Regions from separate parts of the Pseudonocardia sp. HH130629-09 genome, predicted to be linked through region 1. Evidence: predicted binding sites of a transcription regulator. Region 1 holds the regulator's gene; each other region holds the start of a gene.
What was found. The regulator LexA, encoded in region 1, represses DNA repair genes until DNA is damaged. The targets are predictions, from matches to a motif close to CGAACACGTGTTCG.
Positions count from the first base shown of each region.

Region 2: the regulator LexA is predicted to act here: its motif matches at 2,041-2,054, upstream of XF36_RS07960 (CoA transferase subunit A).
Region 3: the regulator LexA is predicted to act here: its motif matches at 2,210-2,223, upstream of dnaB (replicative DNA helicase).
Region 4: the regulator LexA is predicted to act here: its motif matches at 1,275-1,288, upstream of recA (recombinase RecA).

Region 1 is NZ_CP011868.1:1,317,940-1,322,144, forward strand. It holds gene hflX (GTPase HflX) at 1-721, shown strand, start outside; gene XF36_RS05900 (hypothetical protein) at 757-1,821, shown strand; gene lexA (transcriptional repressor LexA) at 1,851-2,609, opposite strand; gene XF36_RS31345 (hypothetical protein) at 2,851-3,075, shown strand; gene XF36_RS05915 (hypothetical protein) at 3,239-3,955, shown strand.
Region 2 is NZ_CP011868.1:1,753,658-1,757,862, forward strand. It holds gene XF36_RS07950 (cytochrome P450 family protein) at 1-552, shown strand, start outside; gene XF36_RS07955 (3-oxoacid CoA-transferase subunit B) at 625-1,251, opposite strand; gene XF36_RS07960 (CoA transferase subunit A) at 1,254-1,997, opposite strand; gene XF36_RS07965 (MOSC domain-containing protein) at 2,196-3,113, opposite strand; gene XF36_RS07970 (HAD hydrolase-like protein) at 3,182-3,895, opposite strand; gene XF36_RS07975 (lyase family protein) at 3,967-4,205, shown strand, end outside.
Region 3 is NZ_CP011868.1:5,916,530-5,920,734, forward strand. It holds gene XF36_RS32790 (dTDP-4-dehydrorhamnose 3,5-epimerase family protein) at 1-198, shown strand, start outside; gene XF36_RS27565 (DUF3040 domain-containing protein) at 370-708, shown strand; gene dnaB (replicative DNA helicase) at 770-2,179, opposite strand; gene rplI (50S ribosomal protein L9) at 2,822-3,268, opposite strand; gene rpsR (30S ribosomal protein S18) at 3,283-3,519, opposite strand; gene XF36_RS27585 (single-stranded DNA-binding protein) at 3,574-4,113, opposite strand; gene rpsF (30S ribosomal protein S6) at 4,125-4,205, opposite strand, start outside.
Region 4 is NZ_CP011868.1:3,801,266-3,805,470, reverse strand. It holds gene XF36_RS17455 (hypothetical protein) at 1-273, opposite strand, end outside; gene XF36_RS17450 (hypothetical protein) at 524-760, shown strand; gene XF36_RS32530 (hypothetical protein) at 770-931, opposite strand; gene XF36_RS17445 (DUF3046 domain-containing protein) at 1,009-1,203, shown strand; gene recA (recombinase RecA) at 1,463-2,515, shown strand; gene XF36_RS35245 (RecX family transcriptional regulator) at 2,518-3,777, shown strand; gene XF36_RS17430 (hypothetical protein) at 3,722-4,205, opposite strand, start outside.

The DNA of each region.
Region 1 (4,205 bases):
GATCGTCGGCTACACCAACGCGGGCAAGTCGAGCCTGCTCAACCAGCTCACCGACGCCGGGGTGCTGGTGCAGGACGCGCTGTTCGCGACGCTGGACCCGACCACCCGCAAGGCACAGACGCCCGACGGGCACGACTACACCCTCACCGACACCGTCGGGTTCGTGCGGCACCTGCCGCACCAGCTCGTCGAGGCGTTCCGCTCCACGCTGGAGGAGGCCGCCCGGGCCGACCTGCTGGTGCACGTCGTCGACGGGTCCGACCCGCTGCCCGACGACCAGATCGCCGCGGTCCGGCAGGTGCTCGTCGAGGTGGGGGAGGCCGCGGGCGACACGATGCCCCCCGAGCTGCTCGTGATCAACAAGATCGACGCGGCCGGTGACCTCGCGCTGGCCCGGCTGCGGCACGCCCAGCCGGACGCCGTGTTCGTCTCGGCACACAGCGGCACCGGGATCGACCGGCTCCGCGAGCACATCGCCGAGCGCCTGCCGCGCCCGGACTACGAGGTCGACCTCCTGCTGCCCTACACCGAGGGTGCGCTGGTCGCGCGGCTGCACGACGACGGCGAGATCCTCGCCGAGTCCCACACCGCCGACGGCACCCGGATCCGGGCGCGGGTGAAGCCGGAGCTGGGCACCGCGGTGCTGCCGTTCGCGGTGGCGGGCTCTGCCGTCCCGACCGGGACCGGCGCCGACCTGCCGGCGACGGCAGCGGGCCACTGAGTGGGCGGCCGGGTGGGCCACCGCGTCCGGGGGTCGTGGCCCGTCGCCTGACCACGGTCCTCTGCCTGACCGGTGCGCTCACGGGTGCGGCCGCGCCGCCGCCCGGGGCGCACCCGGTCTGCACCGTCGACGACCCGCGGCTGGCGGAGCTGTCCGGGCTGGTCGCCGAGGGCGCGCCCGGCGGAGCCCCGCAGCGCTACCACGCGATCGTCGACGGCGGGGGGGCCGCGCGGACGTTCACCCTGGACCCGTCTGGCTGCGCGGTCACCGGTACCCGGCAGGCCGACGTCCCGGTCACCGACGTCGAGGACCTCGGGCTCGGACCGGGCGGGGAACTCTGGCTCGCCGACACCGGTGACAACGGGGCACAGCGTGGCTCGGTCAGGCTCGTCGTGCTGCCCCCGGCCGGGCCCCCACGCGTGTACGACCTGGTCCACCCCGACGGTCCGCGCGACGTCGAGGCGCTGCTGGTCGGCGACGACGGCGTGCCCCTGCTGGTCGACAAGACCACCGGGGCCGCCGGGGTGTACCGACCCGACGCACCGCTGCGCGAGGGCGGGGGCCCGGTCCCGCTGCGCCGGGTGGCACAGGTCGTGCTGCCCTGGTCGGGCACCGGCGGCGGGCCGCTCGGGGCCGCCGGGTCCCGCACGATCACCGGCGGCGGGGTCTCACCGGCCGGGGCCGACGGCGGACGCGCCGCCGTGCTGCGGACCTACACCGACGCCTGGGTGTTCCCGCTGCCCGTCGGCGGACCGGCGACGGCCGACGTGCTGGTCGCGGCGCTGGGCGGGGCACCGCTGCCGGTGCCGTTGCCGGACGAGGCCCAGGGCGAGGCGATCGCCCCGGACGGCCGGGGTGCACTGCACTCCGGCAGCGAGGCCCGGGGCCTGACCGCGGCGGCGATCACCGTCGTCCCGGGCGCGGTGCCCGCGGCGACCGGCCCGCAGGCACCCGTCGTGGCCCAGCCCGCCGAGGTGCCGGAGTACCGCACGTACCCGTCGTGGCTGCCCGCCGCGGGCGGGGCCGCGGTGCTCGCAGTGCTGCTGGTGACCGGTGCCGTCGCGATGTCCCTGCACGGACGGCGCCGCCGGTCCCGCTGACCGCGGGAACCGGGCGCCGCTTGAGGAGGTCAGAGGCGGCGCAGGACCGCCACGACGCGGCCGAGGATCGACGCGTCGTCACCCGGGATCGGATCGTAGGCGGCGTTCGCCGGCATCAGCCAGATGTGCCCGTCCTTGCGGCGGAACGTCTTGACCGTCGCCTCGCCGTCGATCATCGCGGCCACGATCTCGCCCTGCTCGGCCACCGGCTGCTGGCGCACGACGACCCAGTCGCCGTCGGTGATCGCGGCGTCGACCATCGAGTCGCCCTTGACGTTGAGCAGGAACAGAGTGCCCTCGCCGACGATCTCACGCGGCAGCGGGAACACGTCCTGCACGGCCTGCTCGGCCAGGATCGGGCCACCGGCGGCGATGTCGCCGATGAGCGGCACGAACGCCGGCGCCGGCCGCGCGGAACGCAGCTCGGCCGTGTCGGCGTCGGAGTCCGACCCGTCGGTGCCGGCGATCTGCTCCGGGCTGCGGACGTCGACCGCGCGGGTGCGGTTCGGGTCGCGCCGGAGGAAGCCCTTGCGCTCCAGGGTCCGGAGCTGGTGGTGCACCGACGAGGTGGACGTGAGGCCCACCGCGTCACCGATCTCGCGGACGCTGGGCGGGTAGCCGTACCGGTCCACCCAGTCCCGGATGACGGCCAGGACCTTCTTCTGCCGCGGGGTCAGGCCGCGGGTGTCGGTCGCGGGGTCGGGGAACTCCCGGACCGTCGCGGATCCCCGGTCCGCGGCGGTGCCGGTCACGCCGGGACCACCGTGTCCGGTGTCGTCCGCTGCCATCGCATTCGCCTCCTCGGGGTACTTACGGCGACGACCCTAGCCGTCGCGGGCCCGTTCGCCAAACATGCGTTCGAAGTCGCCCGGGCGTGTCGTGGATTCCGTCGGGTCGTGGTGGTAGAACATCGCACAGGCGTTCGATCGAACACCGGTTCGATCGTTCTGGTTCGATCGGATGCCGTCCGCGTCGCCGTCCGGCCGCGCGGGGCGACCGGCAGCGGGAGCGGCAGTGGGGGTGGCGATCGTGGACGCAGCGGTCATCGGGGGCATGACGGTCATCGGACGGGCTGCGGTCGGCCCCGCGGCCGACGTGGTGCGGGCGGTCCCGGCACCGGGTCCCGTGCGCCGCGTGGTGGCGGCGGTGAGTGTCCTGCTCGCCTCGGCGGCCGCGGTCGTCGCGCTCGGGGTGGTCGCCGACGTCGCCGCCCACGGCCCGGCCGTGCCGCCCGCGGTCGGCGCGCCACGCTGAGAGCGTCTCCGGCACGGGCGGTGAACTGCGGAGACGCGGTTGTTGTCGGTGTCGGGTGCTACACCGCTCGTACGCCCGTTCGACCGGGCTCAGGGAAGGGCCGGTCGGGAGCGGGGGAGACGAGACCGCCCGGGGGCCGGGTGGTCCGACGGCAGGAGGAGCCATGCGAGAGTTCGACGAGCGGATCCGCGACCACGGCCCGGTCGGCTGCCTGACCGGTGCCCCCGCGCCCGGCACTCCCACCTCGCGCGCCCGGCGCGCCGCCCGGGAGCGGGTGCGGGCCGCGGAGGGTGTGGCCGGTCCGGCCGGTGCCGGCTCGTCGGCCGTCGCGCGCGCCGCGCACCGGTGGGCCGCCCACGGTGCACGGGAGCGCGCACTGACCAAGTCGGTTGCACGGCACCCCGCTGCCCGTTCCCGGCGCGCCACGGCGCCCGGTGTTCCGACGTCCGGTCCGACGGCGCCCGGTCCGACAGTTCCCGGGCGTGCGGCCCGGACCGCGGCACCGGCCGATCCGGCGGTCCCGCGTGGCGTCACCGGTGGTCCGAACGTCGCGGTCCGGACGCCCCGCTGTACCACCTCGGCGCCAGGCTCCACGGCGACCCTGGTGCGGCCCGCCCGGGTCGCGGCGCCGTCCGGTCCGCGGTCGGTGGCCGTGCCGGCGCCGCGCACGGTCCGTCCGCTGGACCGGCGTTGCCTGGTCCCGGCCCGCCCCCGCCCGGCCCGCAGCCGGGTCCGCGGGCGCCTGGAGCGGTTCCTGACCGGGGTCGCGGTGCTGCTGTGCGCCACGACCGCGGTGGTGGCGCTCGGGTTGCTGGGCGACGCGGCGGCGGGCTGGAACGCCCCCGCGGCCGCCGTTCCGTCGGTCGGTGCCGTGCGCTGAGGCGGGTCGGGTCGCGGTGCGGTCCCGGTGGGCCAGGCCCGTGGCACGGAGTGGTGCCGGCGTGCCCGGCCCGGGGTGTGCAGGGGTGCGGTGCCGACGTGTCGGGCTCCCGGGGCGGAGCCGGTCGGGCGTGCCGTGGTGCGGTGCCGGCGCGGCAACCGTGGTCACAGCGGTGGCGGTGCGGTGACGGTGTGGAGCGATCCGGCGCCGTGCCGGCGTCGCATCGGGTGATGGCGTGCGCTGGGCCGGC
Region 2 (4,205 bases), 440 kb from region 1:
CGGCTGTCGTCCGAGGAACTCGTCGCGATGGCGACCCTGCTGCTCATCGCCGGGCACGAGACCACGGTCAACCTGATCGGCAACGGCGTGCTCGCCCTGCTGACCCACCCCGAGCAGCACGCCCGGCTGAAGGCCGACCCGTCGCTGATCAACTCGGCGGTGGAGGAGTTCCTGCGCTTCGAGTCCCCGGTCTCCAACGCCCCGATGCGCTTCGCCGGCGAGGACGTCGAGTACTCCGGGGTGACCATCCCCGCCGGGTCGACCGTGATGCTGGGGCTCGCCGCGGCCAACCGGGACCCGGAGTGGCTGGCGGACCCGGATCGCCTCGACATCACCCGGGACTCCTCGTCCGGGGTGTTCTTCGGGCACGGCATCCACTTCTGTCTGGGCGCGCAGCTGGCCCGCACCGAGGGGCGGGTGGCGATCGGCAAGCTCATCGCGCAGCGACCGGACCTGGCACTGGCTGTCGATCCCTCGGAGCTCGTCTACCGCGAGTCGACGCTGGTCCGGGGCCTGTCCCGGCTGCCGGTCACGCCGGGCGCGCCCGCCTGAGGGACGCGCCGCCGCCGGACGCGACCGAGGGGGCGCGCCCGGCGGGGCAGCCGTCGGTGCAACGGGGCGGGGTCAGCGCAGCGGAGCGCCGGTCTTCTCCCGTACCTCGTCGGCGGTGACGCCGGGCGCGGTCTCGACCAGTGCGAGCCCGTCCGGCGTCACGTCGATCACGGCCAGGTCGGTGACGATCTTCGTGACGCAGCCGAGGCCGGTGATCGGCAGCGAGCACCGCTCCACGATCTTGGGGGACCCGTCCTTGGAGACGTGGTCCATCATCACGATCACCGAGCGCGCGCCGTGGACGAGGTCCATCGCGCCGCCCATCCCCTTGATCATCTTGCCGGGGATCGCCCAGTTCGCGAGGTCACCGTTCGCGGCGACCTCCATCCCGCCCAGGACGGCCACGTCGAGCTTCCCGGCCCGGATCTGGCCGAAGCTCTCGGCGGAGCCGAAGAAGGCGGCACCGGCGGCGACGGTGACGGTCTCCTTGCCGGCGTTGATGAGGTCGGGGTCGACCTCGTCGTCGGTGGGGACGGGGCCGACGCCGAGGATCCCGTTCTCCGAGTGCAGCACGACCGTCCGGCCCTCGGGGATGTGCCCGGGGACCAGGGTCGGCATGCCGATGCCGAGGTTGACGTACGCGCCGTCGGGCAGCTCCGCCGCGACCCGGGCGGCCATCTCGTCACGGTTGAGGGCCATGGTCAACGCACCGTCCTGAACTCGACCGGCTTCTCGACGTCGGGGACGTGCAGCACGCGGTGCACGTGGATGCCGGGGGTGTGGACCTCGTCGGGGTCGATCTCCCCGGGCTCGACCAGGTGCTCGACCTGGGCGATCGTCGTCCGCCCGGCCGCGGCGCAGTCCGGGTTGAAGTTGCGCGCCGCGCGCCGGAACACCAGGTTGCCGTGCCGGTCGCCCTTCCAGGCGTGGACCAGCGCGAAGTCCGGGGTGAGGGCACGCTCGAGGACGTAGGTCACGTCGTCGAACTCGCGGGTCTCCTTGGCCGGGGACTCGACGGCGACCGAGCCGTCGGCCGCGTAGCGCCAGGGCAGCCCGCCCTCGGCGACCAGCGTCCCCACCCCGGCCGGGGTGTAGAACGCCGGGATGCCCGCGCCGCCGGCCCGCAGCCGCTCGGCGAGGGTGCCCTGGGGGGTCAGCTCCAGCTCCAGCTCGCCGGCGAGGTACTGGCGGGCGAACTCCTTGTTGTTGCCGACGTAGGAGCCGATCGTGCGCCGGATGCGCCCGGCGGCGAGCAGGGTGCCCAGGCCGAAGCCGTCGACGCCCAGGTTGTTCGAGATCGTCTCCAGGTCCGTCGCGCCCTGCTCCAGCAGCGCCGCGATCAGCACCGTCGGAACCCCGGACATGCCGAACCCGCCGACCGCGAGCGACGCCCCGTCGCCGATGTCGGCGACCGCCTCCGCGGCGGATGCCACCACCTTGTCCATCACGCACCTCCGTCGCCGACGACGGTACGCGGCGTACGACAGACGCACAAGCGTTCGCTCTGCGAACACCACCGGAGTGGTGTCCACGCGCCGAGATGCAGCTCAGCGGGGCCCGAGGGTGCCCCGTACCCCGCTGAGCTGCATCTCGGCGACCGTCGCCGTCGCGGCGCACCGTCGGTCGGGCGGGCGCGGCGTGGGTCAGGCCGGGGCGGGGGCGGTGTGCGGGTCGCCGACGGCGATCTCCCCGCCCGCGGCGACCTCGGCGTACACGCCGGCGCACGCCCAGACCCCGCCGATCTGCGGGATCTCGATGCGGTTGTGCTTCGCGATCGTGCGCAGGGTGTCCGGGTCGTCGGGCAGGTCGCCCTGGGGGAGCGTCGTCATGACGCACCGCATGGTGGCGAAGGAGAAAGAGAGCCGGACCTCCTCGCCGATCGTCGAGGTGCTACCCGGCCAGTCGTTCTCGACGAAGCCGTGGCCACCGTCGGAAGAGGAGTCGGCGCGGAGCACGATGTTCGGCCGGTAGCGCAGCGGGTCGAAGGTCGCCTCCGGCGCGAGCTCGCGGAGCCGGTCGAGGGTGGACTCGGTGAGCAGGTGCAGCGACGACAGGTCGAAGAACGTGCCCGGCGCCCCGAACGCGGAGATGTCGAACCGGCTGATGGCCTCGCCGGAGTCCTCGTGCCGGGTCGTCGTGGCCTCGATGAGCGCGCGCGGGGCGAGCTGCTGCGGGGTGAGGCCCTCGATGTCGGGCCACAGCTCCTCGAAGTGGCTGCCCTCCGGCGGGACCGAGACCAGCGACACGTCCCGCCCGAGCGCGGCCGACAGCGCGGTGTCCAGGCCCTCGTCGTCGCTGCGCAGGACCGAGCCGTCCGGGAAGGTGATCTCGACCGGCGGCAGCGGTTCCCCGGGCACCGGCTCGGCGACGAACCGGGCCGCGAAGTCGAGCAGCCCGAGCCAGCGCCTGGGCACCTTGGCGCTGGCGATGCTCCCGCTCTCGGTGTCGAGCACCGCGTAGGCGCGGTCGCCCAGCAGCCCCCGCCCGGTGACGGTGGCCCGGGTCAGGGACTCGCCGAGCATGGACTTGACCGGGTACCGGTACAGCGCGACGACCGTCATGTCCGGTGTATATCGGCCCGTCCGTGTCCCCGGCACGGGTCGGACGGAGGGGGCCGCCCGGCCGGGTCTCAGCTGAGGGGCTGCCGGCGAAGGCCCGCCGCGGATGCGCCGTCCCGCCCTGTCGGACCACCTGTTCGGCCCAGCAGGGCGACCCGGAGCTCGTCCGCGGAGTCGTAGACGGTGTCCGCGCCCGCCGCGATCAGCTCACCGGGCTCGGCGTAGCCCCAGCCCGCGCCGACGCAGCGCAGGCCGTGCTCGGCGGCGCCCTCGACGTCGTGCAGCCGGTCACCGACCATCAACGGCTCGTCGGCGCCGGACGGGTGCCCGAGCCGGCGCAGCGCCTCGGCGACCACGGCGCCCTTGGTCGGCCGGTCCGCGGTGCGGGTGTCGCCGACGATCTCGGTGAACAGGTCGGTCCAGCCGTGGTGGGCGATGATCCGGCGGGCCGGCGGCTCGGCCTTGCTGGTGGCCAGGGCCATCGTCACGCCGGCCGCGGACAGTGCGCGCAGCAGCTCCTCGACGCCGGGGTACGGAGTGCAGTCCAGGCAGCCGTCCTCGTCACCGTAGACCCGTCGGTACACCGGCAGCACCGCGGCGGCGCCCTCCTCGCCGAGGATCGGGGGCAGGCTGCGGTACAGCGGCGGGCCGAGCAGGTGGGTGCCGAGCGCGGACTCGGGGACGTCCAGGCCCACTTCGTCGATGGCGCGGCGCATCGAGCCGAGGATGCCGGGGGCGGAGTCGACGAGGGTGCCGTCGAGGTCGAGCAGGATGTGGGTCAACACGTCGGGCCATTCTGCCTGCCGGGCGCGCGGACGTCCTCCTCCCGGCGGTCGCAGGCCGTACGCTCGTACGCATGGCGAACACGTTGCTCGGGCCCCTGTCCGGTACCGACCGGGTCGACGGCCTGCTCGACGACGGCGCGTGGATCGCCGCCCTGCTGGAGGTCGAGCTGGCGCTGTCGGCCGTCGCCGCCGAGCAGGGCGCGGTCGCCGAGCACGACGCCGACGCGGTGGAACGCGCCGTCGCCGCCGTCGCGGGCCTCGACCCGCACACGCTGGCCGCCGAGTCGGTCGAGGGCGGCAACCCGGTCAT
Region 3 (4,205 bases), 1.5 Mb from region 1:
GTCGTCGAGCTCCGCAGTGTCACCCGGCTCCCGCGGCGGGAGCGCTTCGACGTCGACCCGGACGACCCGGACCTCGCGGTCCGCTGGCTGCGCCCCCGCCCGTCCCGGACACCGGGAACCGCACGGTCCTGGGCCGCCCTGATCGCCCGCCTCGGCGCCCCCGCAGGCCCCCGCCGGGACCGCGTCTCCCTCTGGTGACCCCGGGCGCCGCCCCCCGGTGTGAGGACGGGCGCATGTGAGCCGGTCGGCCCGGTCGCCGAGATCACGAATCGGTCACGTAACGTCGGTACCAGGCCGGATCGACGACGCCCCGTGCCGGACGGCGGCACGACCGTGTCTGCCGGGACACGGACGCGAGGGGTTGTCGGGGTGCTGAGCGAGCGTGAGAATCGTCGGCTGCAGGAGATCGAGGTGCAGCTGCGCCGGACCGACCCGCGACTGGTCCGCCGGTTCTCCGCGCTGAACACCGCGCTGCACGCCCCGGCCCGGCACGGCGGACGGCTGCTCGCCGGGTTCGCCCGCGACCAGCGCACCGTGCACGGCTCGGGGCCGTTCCCGACGATGCTGCTGGGGGTCGCGCTGGTCGTGCTGCTGCTGGGCGCCGTGCTGGTGAGTGTGCCGGTCGTCGTCGCGGGGATCATCGTGGCCGCCCTCGCGCTGGCCGTCGCGGCCACCACTGGTCCGCAGGCGCGGCCCGGCACCACCTGACCGGCCCACCCGCACGCCGGCACGCACCGGGCCCGGGACGCACGCCGCGTCCCGCCCGGCCTCAGCCGTGGGCTAGGTCGGAGAACCGGCTGTAGTGCAGCTGGTGGGCGACGGTGATCGTCGTGGTCGGGCCGTTACGGTGCTTGGCCAGGATCAGGTCGGCCTCACCGGCACGCGGGTCGTCCTGCTCGAACGCGTCGGGACGGTGCAGCAGCACCACCATGTCCGCGTCCTGCTCGATCGAGCCGGACTCACGCAGGTCCGACAGCATCGGCCGCTTGTCGGTGCGCTGCTCGGGACCACGGTTCAGCTGGCTCATCGCCACCACCGGGACCTCGAGCTCCTTGGCCAGCAGCTTGATCTGCCGGGAGAACTCCGAGACCTCCTGCTGACGTGACTCGACCTTGCGGCCCGAGGTCATCAGCTGCAGGTAGTCCAGGATGATCAGCTTCAGGTCGTAGCGCTGCTTCATCCGCCGCGCCTTGGCCCGGATCTCCATGAGCGTCAGGTTCGGCGAGTCGTCGATGTAGAGCGGCGCCTCGGAGATCTCCGACATCCGCCGCGCCATCCGCGTCCAGTCCTCGTCCGACATCCGGCCGGCGCGCATGTCGGCCAGCCGGATCCGGGCCTCCGCCGACAGCAGACGCATGACGATCTCGGACTTGCTCATCTCCAGCGAGAAGAAGGCGCTGGTCATGCCGTTCTTGATGGAGCAGGAGCGGGCGAAGTCCAGACCCAGGGTCGACTTGCCCAGACCCGGCCGGGCCGCGACGACGACCATCTGGCCCGGGTGCAGACCGTTGGTGACCTGGTCGAGGTCGGCGAAGCCGGTCGGCACACCCGTGGACTGGCCGCCCCGGGAGGCGATCGCGTCGATCTCGTCCATGGTGGGCTGGAGGAGCTCCTCCAGGACCGTGTAGTCCTCGGTGGTGGTGCGCTCGGTGACCTCGTAGACCGCGGCCTGGGCGCGGTCCACCGCGTCGTCGACGTCGCCGCCGTCGGCGCCGTGGTAGCCGAGCTGCACGATCCGGGTGCCGGCCTCGACCAGCCGTCGCAGGACCGCCTTCTCGCCGACGATCTCGGCGTAGTAGGCCGCGTTCGCCGCGGTGGGCACGGTGGCGATGAGGGTGTGCAGGTAGGGCGCGCCGCCGAGGCGGACGAGCTCGCCGCGCCGCTGCAGCTCCGCCGAGACGGTGACCGCGTCGGCGGGTTCGCCGCGGCTGTAGAGGTCCAGGATCGTCTCGTAGACGGTCTGGTGGGCGGGCCGGTAGAAGTCCTCCGGCTGCAGCACCTCCACGACGTCGGCGATCGCGTCCTTGCTCAGCAACATGCCGCCGAGCACCGACTGTTCGGCCGTGAGGTCCTGCGGCGGCTGACGGTCGAACGTCGCGCTCTCGCCGGATCCGGGCGCCTTCTCGCCATCACGGACCGCACGGGGCTTGTTGCCGGGACGATCGTCCGTCAGAGCCATACGCAGCGTCACCCCCGGTGGACACAGTACCGAACGCACGTTCGACGCGCGAGTGGTGCGTACCGCCCACTCGCGACCGTCGTCGGTGATCTGCCGGCCGGCGTGGTGCCCGACTGGCCGCGGCGGGCGCGACCCGGGGAGCACGGCGCTCGCGTACCGGCACGACCGACAGTAGGTCGGCCGCAGGGCCCGTGGCGAACCGGCCTGGTGATCGAATTGGGGATGAACTGGGCATGGATGCCGCCCGTCCCGGGACCGTGCTGGGGACAACCTGGGGACAGCATCCCGGAGCAGGTCATATCCGCAGGTCAGAGGCATGTTCACAGCTGTGGACAACTTTGCTCTGGCGTGTCGTCGCACGCCGCGTACTGGCGTGTCGGAGCGCCCGGCGGGCCGTTCACCGCCCGGCGCGTCCACAGGCCCGCCCGACGAGTGGATCGTCACCGGGCGGCGTGTCGGCTGCGTGACAAGGCATCCCGGTGCGGGGTCATTCGATCGGTGTCGATCGTCCACCCGGGACTGCACACCGTGTCCGTGGCGCCCGTACGGCCGACTCCGGACACGCGAAAGGGCGGGGTCCGGAGCACATGGCTCCGAACCCCGCCCTGATCACGCTCAGTGGTCGTACGACCACCGGACCGCTCAGCTCGCGACGACCGCGATCGGCAGCTCGGTGGTGACCTCCGGGTGCAGGCGGACCTGCACCTGGTGCTTGCCCAGGGTCTTGAGGTGACCCGGGACGTCGATGCTGCGCTTGTCCAGCAGCGGACCGCCGGCCGCCTTGACGGCGTCGACGACCTGGGCCGGGGTGATCGAGCCGAACAGGCGGCCCGTGTCGCCGGCCTTGGCCGAGACGGTCACGTTGATGTTGCGCAGCTGCGAGTCGACCTGCTGGGCGTGGCCCAGATCGCGGATCTCGCGGGACTTCTGGGCCCGGCGGATCTGCTCGACCTGCTTCTCGGCGCCACGGGTGGCGACGACCGCGAGCTTGCGCGGCAGCAGGTAGTTGCGGCCGTAGCCGTCCTTGACCTCGACGATGTCACCCGGGGCACCCAGGTTCGGGACGTCGGCGTTGAGGATGAGCTTCATGTGTCTCCCCTTCCTCAGCGAGCGGTCGAGGTGTACGGCAGCAGGGCCACCTCGCGGGAGTTCTTGACCGCGACGGCGACGTCCCGCTGGTGCTGCCGGCAGTTGCCGGAGACCCGACGGGCACGGATCTTCCCGCGGTCGGAGATGAACTTCCGCAGCAGACCGGTGTCCTTGTAGTCGATCAGCTGGGCCTTGTCCTTGCAGAAAGCGCAGACCTTCTTCTTCGGCTTGCGCACGATGGCCTTGGCCATGGTGGTGCTCCTGGAGATCGTCCTCCGCCCGTCACGGGCGGAGAGGTACGTGGATCAGAAGGGGGGCTCGTCGTCGGACGCGGCGCCACTGCCCGCGGGCGGGGCCGAACCCCAGGGGTCGTCATAGCCGCCGCCGGAGTTGCCTCCGCCGCCGGAACCGCCACCCTGTCGGGCGCCACCGCCGTCGTAGCCACCGCCGCCGCCACCGAAGCCACCAGAGCCTCCGCCCCGGTTGACCTTGTTGACCTTGGCGGTCGCGTAGCGCAGGGACGGGCCGACCTCGTCGACCTCCATCTCCACGACGGTCCGCTTCTCGCCTTCCTTGGTCTCGAACGACCGCTGGCGCAGACGACCCTGGACCACGACGCGCGCGCCGCGGGTCAGGGACTCGGCGACGTTCTCCGCCGCCTGGCGCCAGATGTTGCACCGCAGGAAGAGCGCCTCGCCGTCCTTCCACTCGCCGGACTGGCGGTCGAAGGTGCGCGGGGTGGACGCCACGGTGAAGTTGGCGACCGCGGCGCCGGACGGGGTGAACCGCAGCTCGGGATCCGCCGTCAGGTTGCCCACGACGGTGATGACGGTCTCGCCGGCCATGACGGCTCCAATCAGCCGGCGGCGGGCGCCGGCGTGCGGGTGACGTCCTTGCGCAGGACCTTGGTGCGCAGCACGGACTCGTTCAGACCCAG
Region 4 (4,205 bases), 2.5 Mb from region 1:
GTCGTGGTCGACCAGCGCGGCGCGGGCGGCGTCGTACCAGTCGGCCAGCACCAGGAAGGCCAGCGACCAGCCGGGCGGCGTGGCGTCCGGCGGCACGTCCCGGTCGACCGCGGTCAGCCGGCGCACGGCGAACCGGGCCGGATCGGGCCCCGGCGCGGCGAGCGTCTCGCGGACCGCCCCGGCCAGCACGTCGGACACCATGCGGTAGGCGTTCCGCAGCTCCGCGTCGTTCGCGCCCGCCGACCGGCGTGCGTTCGGGGTCGTCCCCGCCATGTCCACCGTCCTCCGCTCGTGTGGCCGGGCCGGAGCGTAACGCCCTGGCGCACGGCGGCCGTCGCACGGCAGCATCCGTCCGTGACCGCCGCACCCGACGCTGTCTCCCCGGCCCAGGACCCCGCGCAGCCCCGGCTGCTGACGGTTCTCGCGATGGTGCAGGTGCTCGGCGGGACGGCCGTCGCGACCTCGATCGCCGCGAGCTCGCTGGTCGCCTCCCGGCTGTCCGGCTCACCCGCGGTCGGCGGCGGTGGTGGGCGGCTCGGCCCAGCTCACGGAGTCGCTGGCGGTGGCCGACCGGCCGCGGGTGCAGGGCTCGGTGGACGTGGCGATGAACCTGGCCGGTGCCGCCGCCGGAATCGTGGCCGGGGTGCTCGTGACGGTGTCGTCCGACGCGCTGCTCGGCGCGGTGGCAGTCGTGGTGACGGTGCCGTTCCTGCTGGTGGCGGTGCGTTCGGCCGGTGCGGGACGCCCGGCGGCCGGCTGAGCGGGACCCTCAGCGACGGCGCTGGTGGAGCCACCAGCGCACCAGCACGACCAGCGCGGACAGCAGCGCGAGCAGGGACACGATCTGCCACGCCAGTGGCGAGCCGATGCCGGTCGTCGCGAGGACCTCGTCGGCGACGTCGACCGGGACGGTGGCGAGCAGTTCGGACATATCACCCAGGCTACCTGCTCCGGGGCGTCATCGGGCGGACACCGCACGGAACGGGTGACCCGTCTACCCTCGCGGACGTGCGACTGAGCCACTTCCGGGAACTGATGGAGGGCGAGTTCGGGCCGGTGCGGGCGGCGTCGCTGTCCCGCGACCACGTCTTCTCCGAGCTCGGCGGCCGGACCGTCGAGCAGGCGATCGAGGCCGGCGTCGACCTGCGCCGGATCTGGCGCGCGGTGTGCGCGGCCTACGAGGTCCCACCCGCACGGCGGTAGCGGTGTGCCGGGCGGTCGTGCCGACCGCTCGGCTCCCGTGGGCGCCCGGTCGGCGTGTCGCGGTGTCGGATCGAACGCGTGTTCGTCTACGGTTCGGGCAGGGCTTGCGTTACCGGTCCTGCGGCGTGGTGTCGGACGAGTTGTCCACAGGCGCCGATCCGGGCCCGAAACTGTCAGGGGTACCCCATACCGTTGTGGTGTGCCTCCCCGAAAGACACCAGCAGGACCCGACCGTCGACCACCAGCGAGGAGTCAAGAGATGTCTGCTCCGGACCGCGGCAAGACGCTCGAACTCGCCCTCGCCCAGATCGAGAAGAACCACGGCAAGGGATCGGTGATGCGCCTGGGCGACCAGGCCCGCGTCCCGATCAGTGCCATCTCCACGGGCTCCATCGCGCTCGACGTCGCGCTCGGCGTCGGGGGCATCCCGCGCGGCCGGGTCGTCGAGATCTACGGCCCGGAGTCCAGCGGTAAGACCACGGTCGCGCTGCACTGCGTGGCGAGCGCGCAGGCCGCGGGCGGTGTCGCCGCGTTCATCGACGCCGAGCACGCGCTCGACCCGGAGTACGCCAAGGCGCTCGGTGTCGACACGGACGACCTGCTGGTCTCCCAGCCGGACACCGGTGAGCAGGCGCTGGAGATCGCGGACATGCTGATCCGCTCCGGCGCGCTCGACATCATCGTCATCGACTCGGTGGCCGCGCTCGTGCCGCGTGCCGAGATCGAGGGCGAGATGGGTGACAGCCACGTCGGTCTGCAGGCCAGGCTGATGAGCCAGGCGCTGCGAAAGATCACCGGCGCCCTCAGCAACTCCGGCACCACGGCGATCTTCATCAACCAGCTGCGCGAGAAGATCGGCGTGATGTTCGGGTCCCCGGAGACCACGACCGGTGGTAAGGCGCTGAAGTTCTACGCGTCGGTCCGCATGGACATCCGCCGCATCGAGACGCTGAAGGACGGCACCGACATGGTCGGCAGCCGGACCCGGGTCAAGGTCGTGAAGAACAAGGTGGCCCCGCCGTTCAAGCAGGCGGAGTTCGACGTGCTCTACGGCGTCGGCATCTCCAAGGAGGGTTCGCTGATCGACGTGGGCGTCGAGCAGGGGATCATCCGCAAGTCCGGCGCCTGGTACACCTACGAGGGCGACCAGATGGGGCAGGGCAAGGAGAACGCCCGCAAGTTCCTCAAGGAGAACCCGGACGTCGCCGCCGAGGTCGAGAAGCGCATCAAGGAGAAGCTGGGGATCGGCGCGGTCGTCGACGCCGAGGAGAACAGCCCGGTCGAGCCCCTCCCGGCCCCGGTCGACTTCTGAGCGTGACCGGCGACCACGACGGGTCCGGAGGCACGTCCGGACAGGACGGTGCGGAGCCGACCGGGCCCCGCACCGTCCCGCTCGACGACCTGTTCGGCGTGACCCCGTCGGGCGCCGACGCACCGGATCCGCCCGCGATCCGGACCGCCGACCCGACCGGCGCCGAACCGGGGGAGCCCGCTGCAGAGCCCCCGGCCGTCCCCGGGTGGGACGCGAGTCCGCACCAGGTCTCGTTCGCGACGCTCAGCGGCGCCGACGGGGCCACCGCGGCGATCACCGACCCGCCGGCGACGGCCCGGCCGACGGATCCGGCGGCCGACGCTGCGACGGACGGGGTGGCGGAGCCCGCCCCGGTCCGCAGGCTGACCTTCGACGACCCCGCCCCCTGCCCCGCTGCGGGCAGCGGCACGGACGGTGGTGGCGACGGATCCGGCGCGCCCCGCGTGGTCTCGTTCGAGGAGCTGTCGGGGCGGGGCACACAGCGCGGCGGAGCCCGCCGCGACCGTGGGACCCCCCGCCGGCGCCCGGCCACCGCAGCGGCCCTGACCGGTGCGGGTACCGCGGCGGCCACGACCACTCCGGGCGCCGGGGCCGATCTGTCCCGGAGCACCGGACCTGCCGGGCCGGGCACCGAAGCGACGGGCACCGGGGAGACGGGCGCCACCTCCCGTGGCCGTCGTCGTGGCGAGCGTCGCGGCCGGGGGAGCCGCCGGAGCGAGGAGCGCACCCCGCGCGTCGAGACACCGCAGGAGCAGGAGAGCCGCGCTCGCGACATCTGCCTGCGCCTGCTCACCGACCGCGCCCGCACGGTCAAGGAGCTCGGCGACGCGCTGCGCCGCAAGGAGATCCCCGACGAGGTCGCGCACCGCGTCCTCGAGCGGTTCGACGAGGTCGGCCTCGTCGACGACCAGGCCTTCGCCGAACAGTGGGTCCGGTCCCGGCACCGTCACCGCGGCCTCGGTAGGCGGGCGATCGCGATGGAGCTCCACCGCAAGGGCGTCGACCGCGAGATCGCCGACGAGGCACTCACCGGCATCGACGACGCCTCCGAACGCGACCGGGCCCGTGAGCTCGTCGTGCGGCGGTTGCGGAGCCTGCCCATCGGGAGCCGCGAGGAGCGGCAGTCCAGTGCCCGCAAGCTGGTCGGCATGCTCGCGCGCAAGGGCTACGGCCCCGGGGTCGCCTACGGGGTGGTCAAGGAGGAGATCACCGCCGCCGGTGCGGACGCCGACGAGCTGGGCGAGGCCCCGCCCGAGGACTGACCGTCCCGGCGGGATCCGCCGACCGGTCACGACCGCAGGTACCGGGCGAACCAGTCGCGCATCGTCGGCGTGACGTAGTGGGTCGGCGGCACCTGCTCGGCAGGAACAGCGGGAATCCCTGCGGGACGTGCCCGTGCCGGTCGTGGAAGTAGGTCCCGCTGACCCAGGCCGGGTTGATGTCCAGCTCCCTGCCGCGGACCACTCCCGCGTCGGCGAGCAGCCTGCCCAGCGTGCACACCGACAGTGCCGGCCCGGCGACGTAGACCTCGGTGCCGTCGGCGGTCACGCCGAACCCGGAACGATGGACGAACGCGTTCTGCCCGATCGTGCTGCCCCACTCCGCGGTGCCGCCCGTGGCGCACGTCGGGTTCACCGCGCCGTCGTCGACGAGCGGGAGCAGGTTCTGCCGCCGCACCGCCGGATCCGGG